DNA from 4 places in the Streptomyces sp. NPDC093111 genome. Region 4 is predicted to be linked to each of the others. Evidence: riboswitches for the same ligand, from Rfam matches in the RefSeq annotation. Region 4 holds a riboswitch; each other region holds the start of a gene.
What was found. A riboswitch is a leader RNA that binds a small molecule or an ion and turns the genes downstream of it on or off. The one in region 4 is predicted to bind cobalamin.
Positions count from the first base shown of each region.

Region 1: linked by a shared signal. The riboswitch ahead of AB0Q96_RS05095 (cobalamin biosynthesis protein) and the one ahead of cobN (cobaltochelatase subunit CobN) in region 4 are both predicted to bind cobalamin.
Region 2: linked by a shared signal. The riboswitch ahead of metE (5-methyltetrahydropteroyltriglutamate--homocysteine S-methyltransferase) and the one ahead of cobN (cobaltochelatase subunit CobN) in region 4 are both predicted to bind cobalamin.
Region 3: linked by a shared signal. The riboswitch ahead of AB0Q96_RS27870 (ribonucleoside-diphosphate reductase subunit alpha) and the one ahead of cobN (cobaltochelatase subunit CobN) in region 4 are both predicted to bind cobalamin.

Region 1 covers NZ_JBFBNW010000003.1:57,843-63,197, forward strand. The annotation lists gene AB0Q96_RS05085 (inorganic phosphate transporter) at 220-1,500, shown strand; gene AB0Q96_RS05090 (hypothetical protein) at 1,517-1,738, shown strand; cobalamin riboswitch at 1,883-2,014, shown strand; gene AB0Q96_RS05095 (cobalamin biosynthesis protein) at 2,049-3,050, shown strand; gene AB0Q96_RS05100 (cobyric acid synthase) at 3,047-4,555, shown strand; gene AB0Q96_RS05105 (putative cobaltochelatase) at 4,623-5,355, shown strand, end outside.
Region 2 covers NZ_JBFBNW010000011.1:130,198-135,552, forward strand. The annotation lists gene AB0Q96_RS20690 (LamG-like jellyroll fold domain-containing protein) at 1-1,650, shown strand, start outside; gene AB0Q96_RS20695 (alpha/beta hydrolase) at 1,748-3,397, opposite strand; cobalamin riboswitch at 3,536-3,760, shown strand; gene metE (5-methyltetrahydropteroyltriglutamate--homocysteine S-methyltransferase) at 3,924-5,355, shown strand, end outside.
Region 3 covers NZ_JBFBNW010000016.1:184,539-189,893, forward strand. The annotation lists gene AB0Q96_RS27870 (ribonucleoside-diphosphate reductase subunit alpha) at 1-2,338, opposite strand, end outside; cobalamin riboswitch at 2,466-2,628, opposite strand; gene AB0Q96_RS27875 (GNAT family N-acetyltransferase) at 2,650-3,165, opposite strand; gene mctP (monocarboxylate uptake permease MctP) at 3,253-4,878, opposite strand; gene AB0Q96_RS27885 (DUF3311 domain-containing protein) at 4,875-5,129, opposite strand; gene AB0Q96_RS27890 (GntR family transcriptional regulator) at 5,233-5,355, opposite strand, start outside.
Region 4 covers NZ_JBFBNW010000004.1:334,941-340,295, forward strand. The annotation lists gene cobN (cobaltochelatase subunit CobN) at 1-1,340, opposite strand, end outside; cobalamin riboswitch at 1,381-1,515, opposite strand; gene AB0Q96_RS08610 (cobalamin biosynthesis protein CobG) at 1,849-3,093, shown strand; gene AB0Q96_RS08615 (precorrin-8X methylmutase) at 3,090-3,743, shown strand; gene AB0Q96_RS08620 (precorrin-2 C(20)-methyltransferase) at 3,740-5,224, shown strand; gene AB0Q96_RS08625 (serine hydrolase) at 5,273-5,355, opposite strand, start outside.

The DNA.
Region 1 (5,355 bases), on a different contig from region 4:
CGCATGCGTCCCGGTACGGCGGGGCTTACCCCGGGTCGCACCCTGACCGCATGGTGGACAGGCGTGCCGTCCGGGAGGGATCCGGGGCGGAACCGGAGGCGGAAACGGAATGCCGGGACCCCGGTTGGGGACACCACACAGCCCGACCCAGTTCATCTTCCGTTCACCCAGGTTGCGTACGTTCGACGAGCCACTGACGTCAAACGATTGCCTGGGTAAATGGAACACATCACGCTGCTGCTCGCGATTGTGGTCGTGACAGCTCTCGTGTTCGATTTCACGAACGGTTTCCACGACACCGCCAACGCGATGGCGACGACCATCTCGACCGGTGCTCTCAAGCCCAAGACGGCGGTGGCCATGTCCGCCGTGCTGAACCTCGTCGGCGCGTTCCTGTCCGTGGAGGTCGCCAAGACGATCTCCGGCGGGATCATCAACGAAGAGGGCATTCGTACAGAAGTGATCTTCGCGGCGCTCGTCGGCGCCATCCTGTGGAACCTGCTGACCTGGCTGCTCGGTCTGCCGTCCAGCTCCTCCCACGCCCTGTTCGGCGGCCTGATCGGCGCCGCCGTGATGTCGGCGGGCTGGGGCGCGGTCAACGGCCCGACCATCGTCACCAAGGTCCTGATCCCCGCCGTCGCCGCGCCGATCGTCGCCGGTCTGGCCGCGATGGTCGCCACCCGCCTGACGTACCGCCTCGGCGCGAAGTCGAACACCGGGACGAAGGCCACCGCCAAGGGCTACCGGGCCGGCCAGATCGCCTCCGCCGGTCTCGTCTCGCTCGCCCACGGCACCAACGACGCCCAGAAGACGATGGGCATCATCACCCTCGCCCTGGTCACCGGCGGCGTCCTCGCCCCCGGCTCCAACCCCCCGATGTGGGTCATCGTCGCCGCGGGCATCGCGATCGCGCTCGGCACCTACCTCGGCGGCTGGCGCATCATCCGCACCATGGGCAAGGGCCTCACCGACCTCCAGCCGCAGCAGGGCTTCGCCGCCCAGACCAGCGCCGCCACGGTCATCCTGGCCTCCTCGCACCTGGGCTTCTCGCTCTCCACCACCCAGTCCTGCTCGGGTGCCGTGATGGGCGCCGGCCTCGGCCGCAAGGGCGGTGTCGTCCGCTGGTCGACCGCCACCCGGATGTTCGTCGCCTGGGGTCTGACCCTGCCCGCCGCGGCCCTGGTCGGCGCCGGCGCCGAGTTCCTCACCAAGCAGGGCCCCTGGGGCATCGGCGCCGTCGCGGTCCTCCTGGTCGCCGGCTCCGGGGTCATCTGGTCGCTCTCCCGCCGCAAGCCGGTCGACCACAACAACGTCACGGCCGACGACCTCGACGCCCCCGCCGAGCCCGCGGGCGTCGTGACCACCGCCATCGCGGCCGTCACCCCGCCGCCGGCGGCCGGCTCCGTCGCCGCCGTCACGGACACGGGCCTGAAGACCACCATCCCCACCCCGGGCCCCACGGACCCGGCCGCTCCCCCGGCCCCCGCCGCCGCGGTCTAAGGAACTGGAACCAAGCATGAAGATCGACTGGGCAGCCCTCGGCTCCGTCTTCGGAGTCAGCCTCGTGGCGACCGTCGCCCTGGTGGGCCTCTTCACCCTCGGTGTCATGGGCCTCTCCAAGCAGGAGGAGGCGGCCGCGAACGGCGGCTCCGCCGGCCTGGCCCGCACGGGCGCCTACGCCTGCTTCGCCCTGTGCGCGGCAGCCGTGGCCTACGGCATCTACCTGATCGTCATCTGACGCGCTCCACCGCGCGTCGTCCGAGGCGACGAGCACGAGGGCCGGGCGGTCCGCACCATCGGGTGCGGGCCGCCCGGCCCTCGTGTCTGTGGCGCTCCGCACAGTGACCCGACGCAGGTCAAGGGTGAGTTGACGGCTGTTCGCGCAGCGTGGTGGACTGCCGGGGCCATTACGGCGGCAGTAGAGGAAGTCCGGTGCGAATCCGGCGCGGTCCCGCCACTGTGACCGGCCCCCCGGGGCCGGGAGTCAGGAACTCTCGCCGCCGGTCACGTCGATCCAGGGCGCGGACCCTGAGTGAGGACAGAGCGCCATGCCCGGCCGCGGCCTCAGCCTTCCCGGTACCACCGGCGCCTCCGGCGTCACCCGTGCCACCACCGTCTTCGCGTACGGAGCGGCCGCCGGCCTCGCCGTCGACCTGCTCGCGGGCGACCCCCGCCGCGGCCATCCCGTCGCCGCCTTCGGCCGGGCCGCCGGCGCCGTCGAGAAGCGCCTGCTGCGCGACCACCGCGGCTGGGGCGCCCTGCACACCGCCGTCTGCGCCGGCTCCACCGTGGCCCTCGGCGCGCTGGCCGCCCGTACGGTACGGGGCAGCCGCACCGCCACCGTCGCCCTGACCGCCGCCTCCGTGTGGGCCGTCGTCGGCGGCACGACCCTGGGCCGCGAGGCCCGTGCGATCGGCGGGGCGCTCGCGGCCGGGGACCTGGAGGTCGCCCGGGAGCGCCTGCCGCACCTGTGCGGACGCGACCCGCACTCCCTGGACGGTCCCGCGATGGCCCGCGCGGTCGTCGAGTCGGTCGCCGAGAACACCTCCGACGCCGTCGTGGGCGCCCTGTTCTGGGGCGCCGTCGCGGGCGTGCCCGGCCTGGTCGGCTTCCGGGCGGTCAACACCCTGGACGCGATGGTCGGCCACAAGTCGCCGACGTACCGGCGCTTCGGCTGGGCCTCGGCCCGGCTCGACGACCTCGCCGGCTGGCCCGGCGCCCGGCTCACCGCCGTCCTCGCCACCGTCGCCGGCGGGAACCCGGGCGGCGCCGCCCGGGCCTGGCGCGCCGACGCGGCCCAGCACCCCAGCCCCAACGCGGGCCCCGTGGAGGCGTCCTTCGCGGGCGCGCTCGGCGTACGGCTCGGCGGGACGCTGGCGTACGGCGGGCGGATCGAGCACCGGCCCGTCCTCAACGGGGCGGGGCGGCCCGTCGAGGTCGCCGACATCGACCGGGCGGTACGCCTGTCCCGCCGGGTCACCGGACTGACCCTGGCCGCCTGCGTCGGCGGCCGGATGATCGCGAGCGCGCTGAAGCGGAGGAACGCATGAGGGGTGGGGGGCTGCTGGTCGCCGGCACCACGTCCGACGCGGGCAAGAGCGTCGTCACGGCCGGCATCTGCCGCTGGCTGGTCCGGCAGGGGATCAAGGTCGCGCCGTTCAAGGGGCAGAACATGTCCCTGAACTCCTTCGTGACCCGGGAGGGCGCCGAGATCGGCCGCGCCCAGGCCATGCAGGCGCAGGCCGCCCGCGTCGAGCCCACCGCGCTGATGAACCCGGTGCTCCTGAAGCCCGGCTCCGACCGCTCCAGCCAGGTCGTCCTCATGGGGAAGCCGGTCGGCGAGATGAGCGCCCGCGGCTACCACGGCGGACGGCAGGCGACGCTCTTCGAGCCCGTGATGGCGTGCCTGGAGGAACTGCGGGGCACGTATGACGCCGTGATCTGCGAGGGGGCGGGCAGCCCGGCCGAGATCAACCTGCGGCGCACGGACATCGTGAACATGGGCATCGCGCGGGCCGCGCGGCTGCCCGTCGTGGTCGTCGGCGACATCGACCGGGGCGGGGTGTTCGCCCAGTTCTTCGGGACGACGGCCCTGCTCGCCCCCGAGGACCAGGCGCTCGTCGCCGGGTACCTGGTGAACAAGTTCCGCGGCGACGTGACGCTCCTGGAGCCCGGCCTCGACATGCTCCACGGCCTCACCGGGCGCCGCACCCTCGGTGTCCTGCCGTACGCGCACGGGCTCGGCATCGACGAGGAGGACGGGCTGCGGGTGTCGCTGCGCGGCACCGTCCGCGAGTCCGTGGTGGCGCCGCCGGTCGGCGCCGACGTGCTGCGGGTCGCCGTCTGCGCCGTCCCCCTGATGTCCAACTTCACCGACGTGGACGCGCTGGCCGCCGAGCCGGGCGTGGTGGTCCGGTTCGTGGACCGGCCCGAGGAGCTCGTCGACGCGGACCTGGTGGTCGTCCCCGGCACCCGCGGCACCGTGAAGGCCCTCGCCTGGCTGCGGGAACGCGGCCTGGCCGACGCGCTGGCCCGGCGCGCCGCCGAGGGACGTCCGGTGCTCGGCGTCTGCGGCGGCTTCCAGGCGCTCGGCGAACGGATCGAGGACGAGGTCGAGTCGCGGGCCGGCGTGGTCGACGGGCTCGGGCTGCTGCCCGTACGGATCCGCTTCGGGGTCGAGAAGACCCTGGCCCGGCCGGTCGGCGAGGCGCTCGGCGAGCGCGTCGAGGGGTACGAGATCCACCACGGCGTCGCCACCGTCGAGGGCGGCGAGCCCTTCCTCGACGGCTGCCGGGTCGGCGCGGTCTGGGGCACCCACTGGCACGGCTCGCTGGAGAGCGACGGCTTCCGCCGCGCCTTCCTGCGCGAGGTCGCCGCCGCGGCCGGCCGCCGCTTCGTCCCGGCCCCGGACACCTCGTTCGGCGCGCTCCGCGAGGAGCAGCTGGACCGGCTGGGCGACCTGATCGAGGAGCACGCCGACACGGACGCGCTGCTGCGGCTCATCGAGGAGGGCGCCCCGACGGGACTGCCGTTCGTGCCGCCGGGGGCGCCGTGAACGCCGCGCCCGCACCGTCTTTCCCGCCCGCCCCGACCCGCGTACGACTCGAAGGAGTGATCACCCGATGAGCACCCGCTATCCGTTCACCGCCGTCGTCGGCATGGACGATCTGCGGCTCGCGCTGCTGCTGAACTCGGTCAGCCCGGCGGTGGGTGGCGTCCTCGTGCGCGGCGAGAAGGGCACCGCGAAGTCCACCGCCGTGCGGGCACTCGCCGAGCTGCTGCCGTCGGTGGCCGTCGTCGCGGACTGCCGCTTCAGCTGTGACCCGGCCGCACCCGACCCGGGCTGCCCGGACGGGCCGCACGGCGCCGGGGCGGCCGACGCGCGGCCCGCGCGGATGGTCGAGCTGCCGGTCGGCGCGTCCGAGGACCGGCTCGTCGGCGCCCTCGACATCGAGCGGGCGCTCGCCGAGGGCGTGAAGGCCTTCGAGCCCGGACTGCTCGCCGCCGCGCATCGAGGGATCCTCTACGTCGACGAGGTCAACCTCCTGCACGACCACTTGATCGACCTCCTGCTCGACGCCGCCGCCATGGGGCAGTCGCACGTCGAGCGCGAAGGCGTCTCCGTACGGCACGCCGCGCGGTTCCTGCTGGTCGGCACCATGAACCCCGAAGAGGGCGAACTGCGGCCGCAGTTGCTCGACCGGTTCGGGCTGACCGTGGAGGTCGCCGCCTCCCGGGTTCCCGAGCAGCGGGTCGAGGTGGTCCGGCGGCGGCTCGCCTTCGAGGACGACCCGGCCGCGTTCGCCGCCCGCTGGGCCGGCGAGGAGGCGGCGCTGCGCGAACGGATCGTCGCCG
Region 2 (5,355 bases), on a different contig from region 4:
ACGCTGGGCGTGGCCATCGGCGTCAAGGGCCGGATCACCTGGAAGACCGAGACGGACTTCACCACCCCGCTCGGCCTGTCGATGGGTCGCGGCGGCGTGCTGTGCGTGGAGGTGGCCGGCTGGGAGAACCACCTGTGCACGACGCACGTGTCCAACTTCGGGGCCGACGTCCCGGAGAGGCTGACGCAGGCGCAGGCCGACCAGTACTACGCCGACCAGATCGCGACGGTCACGGACGTGGTCGGGACGTTCCCGTCCGTCGTCCTCGGCGGTGACTTCAACACCCGGCTCCAGGACCGGCTCCAGCCGCTCTACAGCCTGATGCCGGAGTGCGACCAGCGGGCGTACGGCACCGGCGACACCTCCGACGAGCCGACCAAGCTGACGCTCGGCGGCGTGACGCAGGACGCGAACGGCGGGATCCTGTCGTACTCCGGGTACACGACCGTGAAGATCGACTACCTCTTCGCCACCGGCGGCTTCACCGGCTGCGACTCCCGGACCGACTTCGCGGACCAGGCGGACTACCGGGTCTCCGTCCAGCCGACCTGCACGAAGACGACTCCGGTGAGCGTCCCCGACCCGTGCCGGCCGGACCCGACCGGCTACTCCGACCACACCCCGCTGTACGGCCACACGCAGGGCGGCGGGAAGCCGGCCTGGCGGCTCGACGGCAGCCCCGACGGCTTCGACGGCACGCTGACGGGCGGCGCCACCTGGGCACCCGGCGAGCACGGCGGGGCGCTGGCCCTGGACGGTTCCACCGGTGCGGCCACCGCGGCCGGGCCCGCCGTGGACACCACCCGCAGCTTCACCGTCTCCGCCTGGGCGAAGGCCAACCCGGGCGCGGGCACGTCGGTCGTGCTGTCCCAGGACGGGACGACGATCAGCGGCATGATGCTCTTCTACAACCAGGGCGACAGCAGTTGGCGCTTCGCCCTGCCGAAGGCCGACAGCGCCACCTGGAACGTCGACCAGGCCATCGCCCCCGGTGCCACGGCCGGCAGGTGGACCCATCTCACGGGCGTGTACGACGCCACCAGCGGCGCGGTCTCGCTCTACGTCGACGGCGTGAAGAAGGCCACGGCCGTCCACGCCGACGCCGACCGGTGGGCAGCCACGGGCCCGTTCGTCGTCGGCCGCGACAAGGTGAAGGGCGCCCACAACGCCTGGTTCAACGGCTCCGTGCAGCGCGTGGCGGCCTTCGGCTACCCGCTGCGCGACGACCAGATCGCCTCGTACGCCGGCCGGCTGACGGCGCCGACCGGCCGGAGCACGCAGCTGCGCGAGGTCCCGGGCGAGCCGCTGTCCCAGGGCTGCCACCAGAACGTCGACCCCTTCGGCGCCGACTACGGCACGTCGAGCACCCTCACGCCGACGCTGACGGCGACGGTCACCCACCCCGACCCGTCGAAGGAGGTGTGGGCCGAGTTCTCGATCTGGGACAACACCGACCCGACGCAGCCGCAGCCGATCACCATGGGCGCGGCCGGCTCGGCGAGCACCAAGGTCCGCGGCCAGGGCACCGTCTCCGTCCCGGTCCCCCGGCTGCTCCCGGGTCACACGTACGGCTGGCGCGTCCGCACCACCGACGGCACGACCACCTCGCCCATCTCCACGAACTGCCACTTCAGGGCCCCCGCGGCCTGAGCCCGGCCGGCGGATCGTGACGTCCTCGTCCTGACGTGCCGGTGAGGGTGGGGCCCCACCGCGCGGGGCCCCACCCGCACAGCCGTGCGGAGCGGGGTCAGAAGCGGCTCTGCCCGATCGGGAGGCGCTGCGGGAGGGTCGGCAGCGGGAGCCCGGTGGAGCGGTGGGCCTGGCCGGCCGGGGTCCGGCAGCTGAGGTCGGCGGCGGGCAGACGGCCCGTCACCAGGTAGGCCGTGGCGGTCGCGTCGGCGCAGGATCCCAGCCCGTAGACGCCGTGGCCCTGGCCGCCGAGGACGGTGACCATCCGGGCCCCCTTCATCGCCCGGCGCAGCCCCTGCCCACTGGCCAGGGGCGTCTGCGAGTCCCACTCGTTCTGCAGGACGAGGGCGCCGACGGCGTTGTTCACCTCGGTGGCGGGCTCGGCCCCGCCCCGCCAGAACGCGCACGGCTTGATGTTCGACGCGAAGTCCCCGTACAGCGGGTACCTGCGCTTGTCGCGGATCGCGTCGCGCCGGTACTGCTCCGGGTCGCGCGGCCAGGCACGGGTGTCGGCGCACACCACGGACCAGAAGGCCGCGTCCATGTTGTCCGCCGGGACGGCGGGGGCACCGGCCGGAGCGCCGGCGGGGCGGGCGCCGGCCGAGGGCGCGGGGGCGAACGGCGTGCCGTACCTCGCCGGTGCCGGAGTCCGGCCCTCGGCGGCGTCCTTGAGCCGTACGACCGCCTCGGCGGCATAGGCCACGTCGAAGAAGACGGCCCGCGCCCCGAGCCGGATGTCGTCGCCCGTCAGGCTGACGCCGTCGAGCACGATCGGCTCACGGTCCGCCCGGGCGACCAGCGCCCAGAAGGTCGCGCCGACCTCGGCCGGGGTGGCGCCGAGCCCGTACGTCGCGTTCCGCTCGGCGGCCCAGCCGGTCCAGCGGGTGAACGCCGGTTCCGCGCCCTCGGCCCATATCTGGATCATGCCGCGCCAGATCCGCTGCGGGTCGACCGCGCTGTCGAGGACGAACCGGTCGGCGCGCTTCGGGAACAACTGCGTGTAGACGGCGCCCAGATAGGTGCCGTAGGAGTAGCCGAGGTACGAGATCTTCCTCTCGCCGAGCACGGCGCGGATGACGTCCATGTCCCGGGCCGTGTCGCGGGTGGTGAGGTGCGCGAGGGCGGCGCCGTTCCGCGCCCGGCACTTCTCCGCGACGGTCCGCGCCCACTGGACGTCCTTCGTGAACGTCGCAGCCTTGTACGGGCGTTGCCAGGCCGCCTCGGCGTCGTTCAGGCCACAGCTCACCGGGCTGCTCCGGCCGACGCCCCGGGGATCGAAGCCGATCAGGTCGTACCGCTTCTTCACGTCGTCCGACAGCATCGATGCCATCCAGACCGGCATGTCGAGGCCCGATCCGCCGGGCCCGCCGGGATTCAGCAGCAGCACCCCGCGCCGGTCGCGCGCGCTCGTGGCCTTCGTCCGGGAGATCGCCAGGTCGAGCGTGCGCCCGTTCGGACGGGCGTAGTCCAGCGGCACCTTGATCGTCGCGCACTGGTACTCCGCCGGTCCTTCGGCGTCACAGCGGCTCCAGCGCGGCTTCTGGTGTCCGTAGCGCGCGAGCGGGTCGGATAAGGGGGAGGCGGCGGGCGTGGTGGCGGCGGTCCGGGAGGCCGGTCCGGCCGCCGAGGCCACCGCGGGAGTGAGGACGGGGAGGAGCGTCGCGATGGCGCCGAGGGCCACGACGGACGTCGTTCGGGTGCTTCGCACGATGATGGGGATCCTCGCGGGAGGTGGGTGTTCGGTCCCAAGAACCCTTGCTCATAGGCGACTTGCCCGAATCCCCCCGAAGTACGGCTTCGGGTCCCCCCAGAGGAGGATCCGACCCCGACGCGCGGGTCCGTGGTCTACAGTGAGCACGCAGCTGGTTCGCCCCGTCCGCCAGGCGGGATGCGTCGTAAGAGGGAACCCGGTGGGAATCCGGGACTGCCCCGCAGCGGTGAGTGGGAACGACCGCCGTCACACAGCACTGGGTCCGACGTACCGGACCTGGGAAGCGACGGCCAGTAGGTGTCTCGTTTCGACGGGACGTGCCCGCGAGTCCGAAGACCTGCCCGTTGCCCGCACGCGGACGATTCCGCGCGCGGCCATCCGGTGACCTCGAGGGCGGGTCGGCGACCATACAGGCGGACGAGCGCGCTGTGCCGCGCGCGGCCGGATCCGCCTGTCCCCGGTCTCTCTTCGCCCCTCGTCCGGTCTCCGGACCTCAGGGATCCATCTCGCGAAGGAGATCTCCGTGACCACGAAGTCCACAGCCGCGGCAGCACGGGCCACCGTGTACGGCTACCCCCGTCAGGGGCGGAACCGCGAACTCAAGAAGGCGATCGAGGGGTACTGGAAGGGCCGCGTCACCGCCGACGCCCTCCGGGACACCGCCGCCGGACTGCGCCGGACCAACTGGCTGCAACTCGCCGACGCCGGCGTCGCCGAAGTGCCGACCGGTGACTTCTCGTACTACGACCACGTCCTCGACACCACGGTGATGGTGGGCGCGATCCCGGGCCGTCACCAGGAGGCCGTGGCGGCCGACGCGACGGACGGCTACTTCGCCATGGCCCGCGGCACCCAGGACGTGGCCCCGCTGGAGATGACCAAGTGGTTCGACACCAACTACCACTACCTCGTCCCCGAACTGGGTCCTGACACGGTCTTCTCGGCGAACTCCGCCAAGCAGGTCGCCGAGCTCCGCGAGGCCCTCGCGCTGGGGCTGACCGCGCGCCCCGTGCTGGTCGGGCCGGTCACGTACCTCCTGCTGGCCAAGCCCGCCCCCGGCGTGCCGGCGGACTTCCGGCCGCTGACACTGCTGGACCGCCTGCTGCCCGTCTACGCCGAGGTCCTCGCCGACCTCCGGGCCGCGGGCGCGGAGTGGGTGCAGATCGACGAACCGGCGCTGGCGCAGGACCGCGCGCCCGCCGAACTCGGCGCCGCCGCCCGGGCCTACCGTGAGCTCGGCGCCGCCGGGGACCGGCCGAAGCTGCTCGTCGCCTCCTACTTCGACCGGCTGGGCGACGCCCTCCCGGTGCTGGCCAAGGCGCCGGTCGAAGGACTCGCGCTCGACTTCACCGGGCCGGCCGCCGCGAACCTCGAAGGACTCGCGGCCGTCGGCGGACTGCCCGGCAAGCGGCTCGTCGCCGGCGTGGTCGACGGCCGCAACGTCTGGGTCAACGACCTGAAGGGCTCCCTCACCACCCTCGGCACCCTCCTCGGGCTCGCCGGCCACGTGGACGTGTCCGCCTCCTGCTCGCTGCTCCATGTGCCGCTCGACGCCGCGGCCGAGCGGGACGTCGACCCGCGGGTCCTGAGCTGGCTCGCCTTCGCCCGGCAGAAGACGGACGAGGTCGTCGCCCTGGCCAAGGGCCTCTCCCTGGGCACCGACGCCATCGGCGACGAACTGGCCGCCAACCGGAGCGCGCGCTCCGCCCGCGCCGCCTCTCCCCTCACCCGCGATCCCGCCGTACGCGCCCGGGTCCGGGCCGTCACCGACGCGGACGGCCGCCGCTCCCGGCCCTACCCCGAGCGGGCCGCCGCCCAGCGGGCCCACCTCGGCCTGCCGCTGCTGCCGACGACCACCATCGGGTCCTTCCCGCAGACCGCCGAACTGCGCGCCGCCCGCGCGGACCTGCGCGCCCGGCGGATCGACACCGTCGCCTACGAGGAGCGCATCAAGA
Region 3 (5,355 bases), on a different contig from region 4:
CCTCGCAGGACTCGGGGTTCTCAAGGGAGCAGGCGACGGCGTCGGGGTCGGCGACCTGCTGGACGGGGATGGTGGCGGCCTGCGCGGCGCGGGCGATCCGGGTCGCCGGGCGCGAGCGCAGGTAGTACGTGGTCTTCAGGCCCTGCTTCCAGGCGTACGCGTACATCGACGACAGCTTGCCGATGGTCGGCGTCTCCAGGAACAGGTTCAGCGACTGGGCCTGGTCCAGGAACGGGGTACGGGCGGCGGCCATGTCGATCAGGCCGCGCTGCGGGATCTCCCACGCCGTCCGGTACAGCTCGCGCACCTCGGCCGGCACCCAGTTGAAGCCGGCGATCGAGCCGTTGGCCTCGCGCAGCGCCTCGCGGGTCTGCGCGTCCCACACGCCGAGCCGCTTCAGCTCGTCCACGAGGTACGAGTTGACCTGGAGGAACTCGCCGGACAGCGTCTCGCGCTTGAAGAGGTTGGAGACCTGCGGCTCGATGCACTCGTAGACGCCGGCGATCGAGGCGATCGTCGCGGTCGGCGCGATGGCGAGCAGGAGGCTGTTGCGCATGCCGACGGCGGCGATCCGCTCGCGCAGCGCGGCCCAGCGCTCCGGCCAGTTCAGCTCCACGTCGTAGTGGTCCGGGTGCAGGACGCCGCGGGCGGTGCGGGTCTTGTCCCAGGCGGGCAGCGGGCCGTTGCGCTCGGCGAGGTCGGCGGACGCCTCGTACGCGGCCAGCATGATCCGCTCGGCGATCCGGGTGGACAGCGCGCGGGCCTCGGCCGAGTCGAAGGGCAGCTTCAGCTGGAAGAAGACGTCCTGGAGGCCCATCGCGCCCAGGCCCACCGGACGCCAGCGGGCGTTGGAGCGCCCGGCCTGCTCGGTCGGGTAGAAGTTGATGTCGACGACCCGGTCGAGGAAGGTGACGGCGGTGCGCACGGTCTCGTCGAGCCGCGCCCAGTCGATCTCCCCGTTCCGCACGAAGGCGCCGAGGTTGACCGAACCGAGGTTGCAGACGGCCGTCTCGCCGTCGTCGGTGACCTCGATGATCTCGGTGCAGAGGTTCGAGGAGTGGACGACGGAGCCGGGCTCGGCGGTCTGGTTGGCGGTCCGGTTGGACGCGTCCTTGAAGGTCATCCAGCCGTTGCCGGTCTGCGCGAGGGTGCGCATCATCCGGCCGTACAGGTCACGGGCCGGCATGGACTTCTTGGCCAGGCCCGCGGCCTCCGCCGCCCGGTACGCGGCGTCGAACGCGTCGCCGTACAGGTCGACCAGCTCGGGCACGTCGGAGGGCGAGAACAGCGACCAGTCGGCGTCCGCGTTGACCCGGCGCATGAACTCGTCCGGGATCCAGTGCGCGAGGTTCAGGTTGTGCGTGCGGCGGGCGTCCTCGCCGGTGTTGTCGCGGAGCTCCAGGAACTCCTCGATGTCCGCGTGCCAGGTCTCCAGGTAGACCGCGGCGGCGCCCTTGCGGCGGCCGCCCTGGTTCACCGCGGCGACGGAGGCGTCCAGCGTCTTCAGGAACGGCACGATGCCGTTGGAGTGCCCGTTGGTGCCGCGGATCAGCGAACCGCGGGCGCGGATGCGGGAGTACGACAGGCCGATGCCGCCCGCGTGCTTCGACAGGCGCGCGACCTGGTGGTAGCGGTCGTAGATGGAGTCCAGCTCGTCCTGCGGGGAGTCCAGCAGGTAGCAGGAGGACATCTGCGGGTGGCGGGTGCCGGAGTTGAACAGGGTGGGGGAGGAGGGCAGGTAGTCGAGCCGGCTCATCAGCCCGTACAGCGCGGCCACCTCGTCGACGGCGCGCGCCGACTCGTCCTCGGCCAGACCGGACGCCACCCGCAGCATGAAGTGCTGCGGGGTCTCGACGACCTTGCGGGTGATCGGGTGCCGCAGCAGGTAGCGGGAGTACAGGGTGCGCAGGCCGAAGTAGCCGAAGCGGTCGTCGCCGGCCGGGTCGATCAGCGCGTCGAGGCGCGCGGTGTGCGCGGCGACGAACGCGGCCGTGCGGTCGGCGATCAGGCCCTCGCGGTGGCCGACGGCGACGGAGGCCGAGAAGGAGACGGCGCCCTGGCCGGCCGCCTCGTCGGCGATGGTGAGGGTGAGCAGCCGGGCGGCGAGCCGGGAGTACGCCGGGTCCTCGGCGATGAGTCCGGCGGCGGCCTCGGTGGCCAGCTCGCGCAGCTCCGCCTCGTCCGCGCCGGCGCTGCGGCCGCGCAGGGCGGCGGCGGCGACCTTGCCGGGGTCGGTGTCCGGGAGGTCGGCGGTGAGATCGGTCAGGACCCGCAGCAGCACGGTGCCGGGGCCGTCGGTCTCGATCGCTGCGGCCGGATCGGCGGGCGCGATGGTCACGTGGGGGCTCTCCCTCGCTCGGCGCGGAGCCAGGACGGGAGGCGGGAACGGGCGGCCGTACGCACGGCGGCGCCGCGTCCACCGGCCCACTCCGCGAGGCCCGGACGTCTGTGGCACCCGGAACGGACGGACCGGGCACGCTGTCGGCAGGTCTTCGGACTCACCCTGGGCGCGAAAGCGCGCAAAACACACCGTTGCGGGACAGTTCCGGATTTCCACCGGATTCCCCTGCGGCGACAGCGAGGACGAGCATACATGTGGGGGGCGCCGCTCACGGCACCCCCCACATGTTGTGTCGGCCGGAGCCGGGCTCAGAGCTCCAGAACGTAGGTGAAGAGCGTGAAGTCCAGCCCCGGGACGGGCTTCCAGTCCCGTTCGGGGGAGCGGACGAAGCCCAGTCGCTCATAGATGCGGTGGGCGGTGGCCATCGTCCGCTGGGTGGACAGCACGATCCGCGCGCACCCCTCGACGGCCCGCGCCCGGTCCACGCAGGCCCGCACGAGGGCCTCCCCGACGCCCCGGCCGCGCGCCGCGTGTGCGACCGCCAGCATGCGGAACTCGGCCTCGCCCTCCCGGGCGATGTCGGCCCACTCCCGGCCGCCGGCGGTGAAGGTCACCCCGCCGAGGACCGCGCCGGTCGCGTCCGTGGTGTCGACCGCCACGAGCACCTCGGCCTCGGCGTCCCGCCGGGCCACGTCCCGCAGCAGCCCCAGATACGCGTCGTCCTCGCCGAAGGTGAGGAACCCGTCGTCGAGATAGGCCCGCGCGGTGATCTCGCCGAGGGCCGCGTACTCCTCGGGCCGTACCGCCCTGATCGTGAAGTCCATGCCCGGCAGTCTGCCCCCGGCACGGCTCCGCCCGCCCCCGGATATCCGGAGGCGGGCGGGAGGCGGTGGAGCGGACGGCCGCGGGGCTCAGTGCCCGGCGGTGCCGACCTTCGGCAGCTCGGTGGCGACACCCGCGTCACCGGCGTCCGCCGTGTAGTCCCCGGGCGAGGTCTCGTCGACGCCGTCGGGCGCCTTGAGCGCCTTCAGGACGACGGTGAGGACCACGGTGACGACCAGGTTGAGCACGAAGGCGGTGAGGCCGATGTAGCCGATCTCGCCGATGCCGGGGATCTCGGCCGAGGAGCCGCCGAAGTGCTTCTGGGTGGGGCTGGCCACGCCGTACGCGGCGGCGGTGCCGTAGACCATGCCGACGGCCCAGCCGGCGAGCAGCGCCCAGCGGTGGAACCAGCGGGTGAACAGGCCGCCGACGAGGGCGGGGAAGGTCTGGAGGATCCAGATGCCGCCGAGCAGCTGGAAGTTGATGGCGACGGTCTTGTCCATGGTGAGGACGAAGACCAGCGCGCCGACCTTCACCAGCAGCGAGACCAGCTTGGAGACCTTGGTCTCCTGCTCGGGCGTCGCGTTCGGCTTGAGGAAGTCCTTGTAGATGTTCCTGGTGAACAGGTTGGCCGCGGCGATCGACATGATCGCGGCCGGGACCAGGGCGCCGATGCCGATGGCGGCGAAGGCCACGCCCGCGAACCAGGCGGGGAACATGTCCTCGAAGAGCTGCGGGATGGCGAGCTGCCCGTTGGTGACCTTCACGCCGGCGGCGATCGCCATGAAGCCGAGCAGCGCGAGCAGGCCCAGCATCAGCGAGTACAGCGGCAGGATCGTGGTGTTGCGGCGGATCACCTCGCGGCTCCTGGAGGAGAGCGTCGCGGTGATCGAGTGCGGGTACATGAAGAGCGCCAGCGCCGAGCCGAGCGCGAGGGTCGCGTACGTCCACTGGCCGGCCTCGCCGGGCACGAGCGCGCCCTTGGGCTTGCCGGTGGCCGGGTTGACCGTCTGGTACGCCTCGCCCGCCTTGGCGAAGATCTCGTCGAAGCCGCCCAGCTTGATCGGGATGTAGATGATCGCCACCGCGATGACGATGTAGATCAGGGCGTCCTTGACGAAGGCGATGAGCGCCGGGGCGCGCAGGCCGGAGGAGTAGGTGTACGCCGCGAGGACGCCGAAGGCGATGAGCAGCGGCAGGTCCTTGACGAACCAGTGGGTGTCCTCGCCGCCGCCGACGCCCATCACGTCCAGGACGGCCTGGATGCCGACGAGCTGGAGCGCGATGTACGGCATGGTGGCGAGGATGCCGGTGACGGCGACCGCCAGCGACAGGCCCTTGGAGCCGAAGCGCCCGCGGACGAAGTCGGAGGTGGTGACGTACCCGTGCTTGTGGGACACCGACCACAGGCGGGGCAGGAAGGTGAAGATCAGCGGGTAGACCAGGATCGTGTACGGCACGGCGAAGAAGCCGGCCGCGCCCGCCGCGTAGATGGCCGCCGGGACGGCGACGAAGGTGTACGCGGTGTAGAGGTCGCCGCCGAGCAGGAACCAGGTGACCCAGGTGCCGAACGAACGGCCGCCCAGGCCCCATTCGTCGAGGCTGTTCTCGTTCTCGGCCTTGCGCCACTTGGCGGCCAGGAAGCCCATGACCGTGACGGCCAGGAAGAAGAAGACGAAGACGCCGAGCGCGACGCCGTTCACGCCGTCGTTCATCGCGCGTCACCCCCCTTGCGGGCGCGCTGGTCGCGCTTCCAGAGCTGGTACGCGAGCATGGTCAGCCCGGTGGAGACGACCACCCAGAGCATCTGGTACCAGTAGAAGAACGGGATGCCGATGAAGGCGGGGTCCACCTTCGCGTACGAGCCCACCCAGAGCATCGCCACGAACGGTGCGAACAGGCAGAGCGCGATCACCACTCTCGATGGTGTGATGACCGGTTGTTTCCCTTGTGTCGCTTCTGACATGGCGAAACCGTCCCCTCACTGATCACCTCGTAAGACGGGGAAATCTAGGGGACGGTCTCGCCGTTAGGAACCCCTGTCCGTATAACGGATCAGGCGTGTCCGGTCAGCCGTTGGGGCGCTGCAGACGGGCGACGAACTTGTACCGGTCGCCGCGGTAGACCGAACGCACCCATTCGACCGGTTCGCCCTGCGCGTCGAGGGAGTGCCGGGAGAGCATCAGCATCGG
Region 4 (5,355 bases):
CCCCAGTGCTCCTCGACCCGCTCGCGCAGCTCCGCCGGGAGCTCGGCGTACCAGCGCCGGTAGTCGGCGGCCGGGATGCGGACCGGGTTGCGGGCCAGCTGCTCCTCGGTGAGCCAGTCCTGGTCGTGGCCGCCGGCCTCGATCAGGGCGTAGATCAGCTCGTCGCCGTCGCCGGAGACCAGACCGGGGATGTCCTCGACCGGGCCGAAGTCGTAGCCCTCGGCGATCAGCCGGCGCAGCAGCGCCACGGCGGAGGCCGGGGTGTCCAGGCCGACCGCGTTGCCGATGCGGGAGTGCTTCGTCGGGTACGCGGAGAGGACGAGCGCCAGCCTCTTCTCGCCGTTCGCGATGTGCCGCAGGCGGGCGTGCCGGACGGCGATGCCGGCGACGCGGGCGGAGCGCTCGGCGTCCGCCACGTACGCGGGCAGCCCGTCCTCGTCGATCTCCTTGAAGGAGAACGGGACGGTGATGAGCCGGCCGTCGAACTCCGGGACGGCGACCTGGCTGGCCGCGTCCAGCGGCGACAGGCCCTCGTCGTTCTCCTCCCACGCGGCGCGCGAGCCCGTCAGGCACAGCGCCTGGAGGATCGGCACGTCCAGGGCGGCGAGCGCGCCCGCGTCCCAGGCCTCCTCGTCGCCGCCGGCCTGCGCCTCGGCCGGCTTGGTGCCGCCCGCCGCGAGGACCGTCGTGACGATCGCGTCGGCGCCGCGCAGCTCGTCGAGGAGCTCCGGCTCCGGGGCCCGCAGGGAGGCCACGTACAGGGCCTTCGCCCGGGCGCCCTTCTGCTCGATCGCGTCGCAGAGGGTGCCCACGAAGGCGGTGTTGCCGCTCATGTGGTGGGCGCGGTAGTAGAGCACGGCGACCGTGAGGGCGCCCTCGGGCGTGGCGCCCGGGATCCGCTCCAGGGGGCCCCAGGTCGGCGCGGGGGCCGGCGGCTCGAAGCCGTGGCCTGTCAGCAGCACCGTGTCGGAGAGGAAGCGGGCCAGCTGCCCGAGGTTGCCCGGGCCGCCGTGCGCCAGGTACGCGTGCGCCTCGGTGGCCACGCCGACCGGGACGGTCGAGGTCTCCATCAGCTGCGCGTCGGGGGCCTGTTCGCCGCTCAGCACCACCACGGGCTTCCCGGCGGCCAGGACCGTGTCCAGGCCCTCGTCCCAGGACCGCAGACCGCCGAGGAGACGGACGACGACGAGCTCGACGCCGTCGAGGAGCGCGGGGAGGTCGGCCAGCGGCAGCCGGGCCGGGTTGGCGTACCGGTACTCCACCGGGCCTTCCCCGGCGGCGGCGTTCGCCGCTCGGGCACTGAGCAGGTCGGTGTCGGAGTGCGACAGCAGCAGGAGCATGGCGAGCTCAGGCCCTTCCTCGGGGTTGTCCGCGCCCCGGGTGGTCGTATGGACGGCGGGAGTTCCTGACTCACCGCCCCGAAACCTCCGGACCGGCTCACAGTGGCGGGACCGCGCCGGATTCTCACCGGGCTTCCTCCCCGGGGTCCTGGGACCCCATGCCGCTTGCATCCTAGATCGTGAGCGGGCGCGGCGGGGGAGAGCCGGGGGGTCGGGCGGATCACACCTGGGGCGGGGGGCGGCGGGGGCGGCGGTCAGGAGCGGGTCGTGGCCCGGGTCATGGCGGGTTCGGGGCCGGGTCGTGGCGGGTTCGGGCCCGAGTCGTGGCGGGTTCGGGGCCGGGTCGTGGCGGGTTCGGGCCCGAGTCGTGGCCGGACCAGGCCCCGCCCGTGGCCGCCCAGGCCCCGCCCGTTGCCCGCCCAGGCCCCGCCCGAGGCGGCCCCCGGCCCCTCCCGTGGCCGGTTCGCGGCAGGTGGGAGGGGATCGTGCCGTGGGTATGCTCGCCGCCATGTCGGCCACCCCACGTACCTCGCCCGAACCGGGCGAACCTCTCATACGGGACCGCGGCGACGCCTGTCCGGGTGCGCTGCGACTGCACGCGGCGGACGACGGGCGGCTCGCCCGACTCCGGCTGCCCGGCGGGCGTTTGACGGAGTCTCAGGTCCTCGCGTTGGCCGAGGCGGCCGAGTCCCTCGGGGACGGTGGCGTCAGCATCACCTCGCGCGGCAACGCGGAGCTGCGCGGGCTCGGCGAGGGCTGCGGCGCCGAGCTGGCCGCGCTGCTCGACCGGGCCGGGCTGCTGCCCTCGCCGCGCCACGAACGGATCCGCAACATCGTCGTCTCGCCGGCCGCCGGCCTGGACGGACTCGGCGGCGCCGAGCCGCAGTTGTGGGCGCGTGAGCTGGACGCGCTGCTGTGCGCGGAGGCGTGGACGGCGGCGCTCTCGGGACGGTTCCTGTTCGTCCTGGACGACGGGCGGGGCGACGTCGCGGGGCTCGGCGGCGATGTGACCTTGCTCGCAGAAGGGCCCCCCGGCGGCGGGGAGGTCCGCGCCCAGGTGCGCCTCGGCCCGCAGGCCGTCCGGGTCGCCGCGGCCGACGCCCCGCGCGCCGCGCTCGCCGCCGCCGACGCGTTCCTGCGGGCCGCCGAGGCCGCCGGGACCGGCGCCTGGCGGGTGCGGGAGCTGCCCGAGGGGTGCGCGCCGGACCTGGCGGCGGCCCTGGCGCGCGCCGGGCTCGCCGCGGAGCCCGTCCCCCATCCCGTACCGCCGCTGCCCCAAGGGGACCCGCCCGCCCCGGGGCCGCTGGGCGACGACGCCCGGTACGTGCTCGCGCCGCTGGGCCGGCTGACCGCCGCGCAGTTGCGGGCGCTGCTGCCGGCCCGCGAGGTGCGGTTCACGCCCTGGCGCGGCGCGGTGGTCGTCGGGCCGCCCGGCGGGCTCGCCGAGCCGGCCGCGTACGGCCTGATCACCCGGCCCGACGCCCCCGGCACCGGCGTGAGCGCCTGCACCGGGCGGCCCGGCTGCGCCAAGTCCCTCGCCGACGTGCGGCGGGACGCGGCCCTCGCCCCGCACGGACGGCTGCCCGTCCACCTCTCGGGGTGCGCCCGCCGCTGCGGGCACCCGCACGGCGCCTGGGTCGACGTCCTCGCCACCGAGGACGGCGGCTATCTGGTCGACGGCGTCCCCACCCCCCGTACCTCCCTGTCCGAAGCGGTCGCGGCGGCCCGCGGCCCGGCGACCCCCACGAGATGAGCGAGAGCAACAGGATGTTCGAGTACGAGAAGGACGGCGCGGAGATCTACCGCCGCTCCTTTGCCACGATCCGCACCGAGGCGGACCTCGCGGGCCTGCCCGCCGACGTCGCCACGGTCGCCGTACGCATGATCCACGCGTGCGGCATGACCGACCTCGTGCGGGACATCGCCCACTCCCCCGGCGTCGTGGCCTCGGCACGCGCCGCCCTGCGCGCGGGCGCCCCGATCCTGTGCGACGCCCAGATGGTCGCCAGCGGCGTCACCCGCAAGCGGCTGCCGGCCGGCAACGACGTGGTCTGCACCCTGTCCGACCCGTCGGTGCCCGCGCTCGCCGCCGAGCTGGGCACCACCAGGTCGGCCGCCGCGATGGAGCTGTGGCGGGACCGCCTGGAGGGCTCGGTCGTCGCGATCGGCAACGCGCCGACCGCTCTCTTCCACCTCCTGGAGATGATCGCGAAGGGCGCGGGCCGGCCCGCCGCCGTGCTCGGCATCCCGGTCGGCTTCATCGGCGCCGCCGAGTCCAAGGACGCGCTGGCCGCCAACGAACTCGGCCTGGAGTACCTGGTCGTACGGGGCAGGCGGGGCGGCAGCGCCATGACCGCGGCGGCGCTCAACGCCCTCGCGCACGAAGCGGAGATCCAGCAGTGACCGGAAAGCTGTACGGGGTCGGGCTCGGCCCCGGGGACCCGGACCTGATGACGGTGGCCGCGGTGAAGGCCATCGCCGGGGCCGACGTCGTCGCGTACCACTCGGCCCGGCACGGGCGGTCCATCGCCCGCTCCATCGCGGCCGAGCACCTCCGCGAGGACCAGATCGAGGAGCGGCTGATGTACCCGCTCACGGTCGAGACCACCGACCACCCGGGCGGCTACCGGGGCGCGCTCGACGACTTCTACGAGGAGGCCGCGGCCCGGCTCGCCGCCCACCTCGACGCGGGCCGCACGGTCGCCGTCCTCGCCGAGGGCGACCCGCTGTTCTACGGCTCGTACCAGCACATGCACAAGCGGCTGGCGCACCGCTACGACACGACCGTCATCCCCGGCGTCACCTCCGTCAGCGCCGCCGCGGCCCGCCTCGGGGAGCCGCTGTGCGAGGCGGAGGAGGTGCTGACGATCGTCCCCGGCACGCTGCCGGAGGACGAGCTGACGGCCCGCCTCGCGGGCACGGACTCGGCGGTCGTGATGAAGCTGGGCCGCACCTTCCCCACCGTCAGGCGGGCCCTGGAGCGGGCCGGGCGCCTGGAGGACGCCCGGTACGTGGAGCGCGCGTTCATGGCGGGCGAGCGCACCGGACGCCTCGACGCGGTGGACCCGGACTCGGTCCCTTACTTCTCGGTGGCCGTGCTGCCCTCCCGTATCGACGCGGAGCCGCCGGTACGGGAGAAGGGCGAGGTCGTCGTCGTCGGCACCGGCCCGGCCGGGGCGCCCTGGCTGACGCCCGAGTCGCGGGGCGCGCTCGTCAACGCCGACGTCCTCGTCGGCTACACCACCTACCTCGACCGCGTCCCCGTCCTGCGCGCCGGGCAGATCCGGCACGGCTCGGACAACAAGGTCGAGTCGGAGCGGGCCGAGTTCGCCCTCGACCTGGCCCGGCGCGGGCGGCGCGTCGCCGTCGTCTCCGGCGGCGACCCGGGCGTGTTCGCGATGGCGACGGCCGTCCTGGAGGTGGCCTCGGAGGACCGCTACGCCGACGTACCGGTCCGCGTCCTGCCCGGCGTGACCGCCGCCAACGCGGCCGCCGCCGCCGCGGGCGCGCCGCTCGGCCACGACTACGCGACCATCTCCCTCTCCGACCGCCTGAAGCCCTGGGAGGTCATCTCCCAGCGCCTGCGCGCCGCCGCCGAGGCCGACCTGGTCCTCGCGATCTACAACCCCGGCTCCAGGTCCCGCACCCACCAGGTCGCCGCCGCCCGCGAACTCCTCCTGGAACTCCGCTCACCCGACACCCCGGTGGTCGTCGCCCGCGACGTCGGCGGCCCGGAGCAGTCGGTACGGGTACTGACCCTGAAGACCCTGGACCCGTCCGAGGTCGACATGCGCACCCTCCTCCTCATCGGCTCCTCCCAGACCCGGGTCACGGAGCGGGGCGACGGGCGCACGATCGCGTGGACGCCTCGGCGTTACGGATAGCGGTGCTCCCTGATGGGAGGGGCGGGAGGGGCGGGGGAACGCCGGGCGCTACCGGCTGAACGTCCCCAGCCCCTCCCCGTCCAGGTACTCGACGGTGAACGACTTCCCGTCCGGGGTGAAGGTGACGCCGG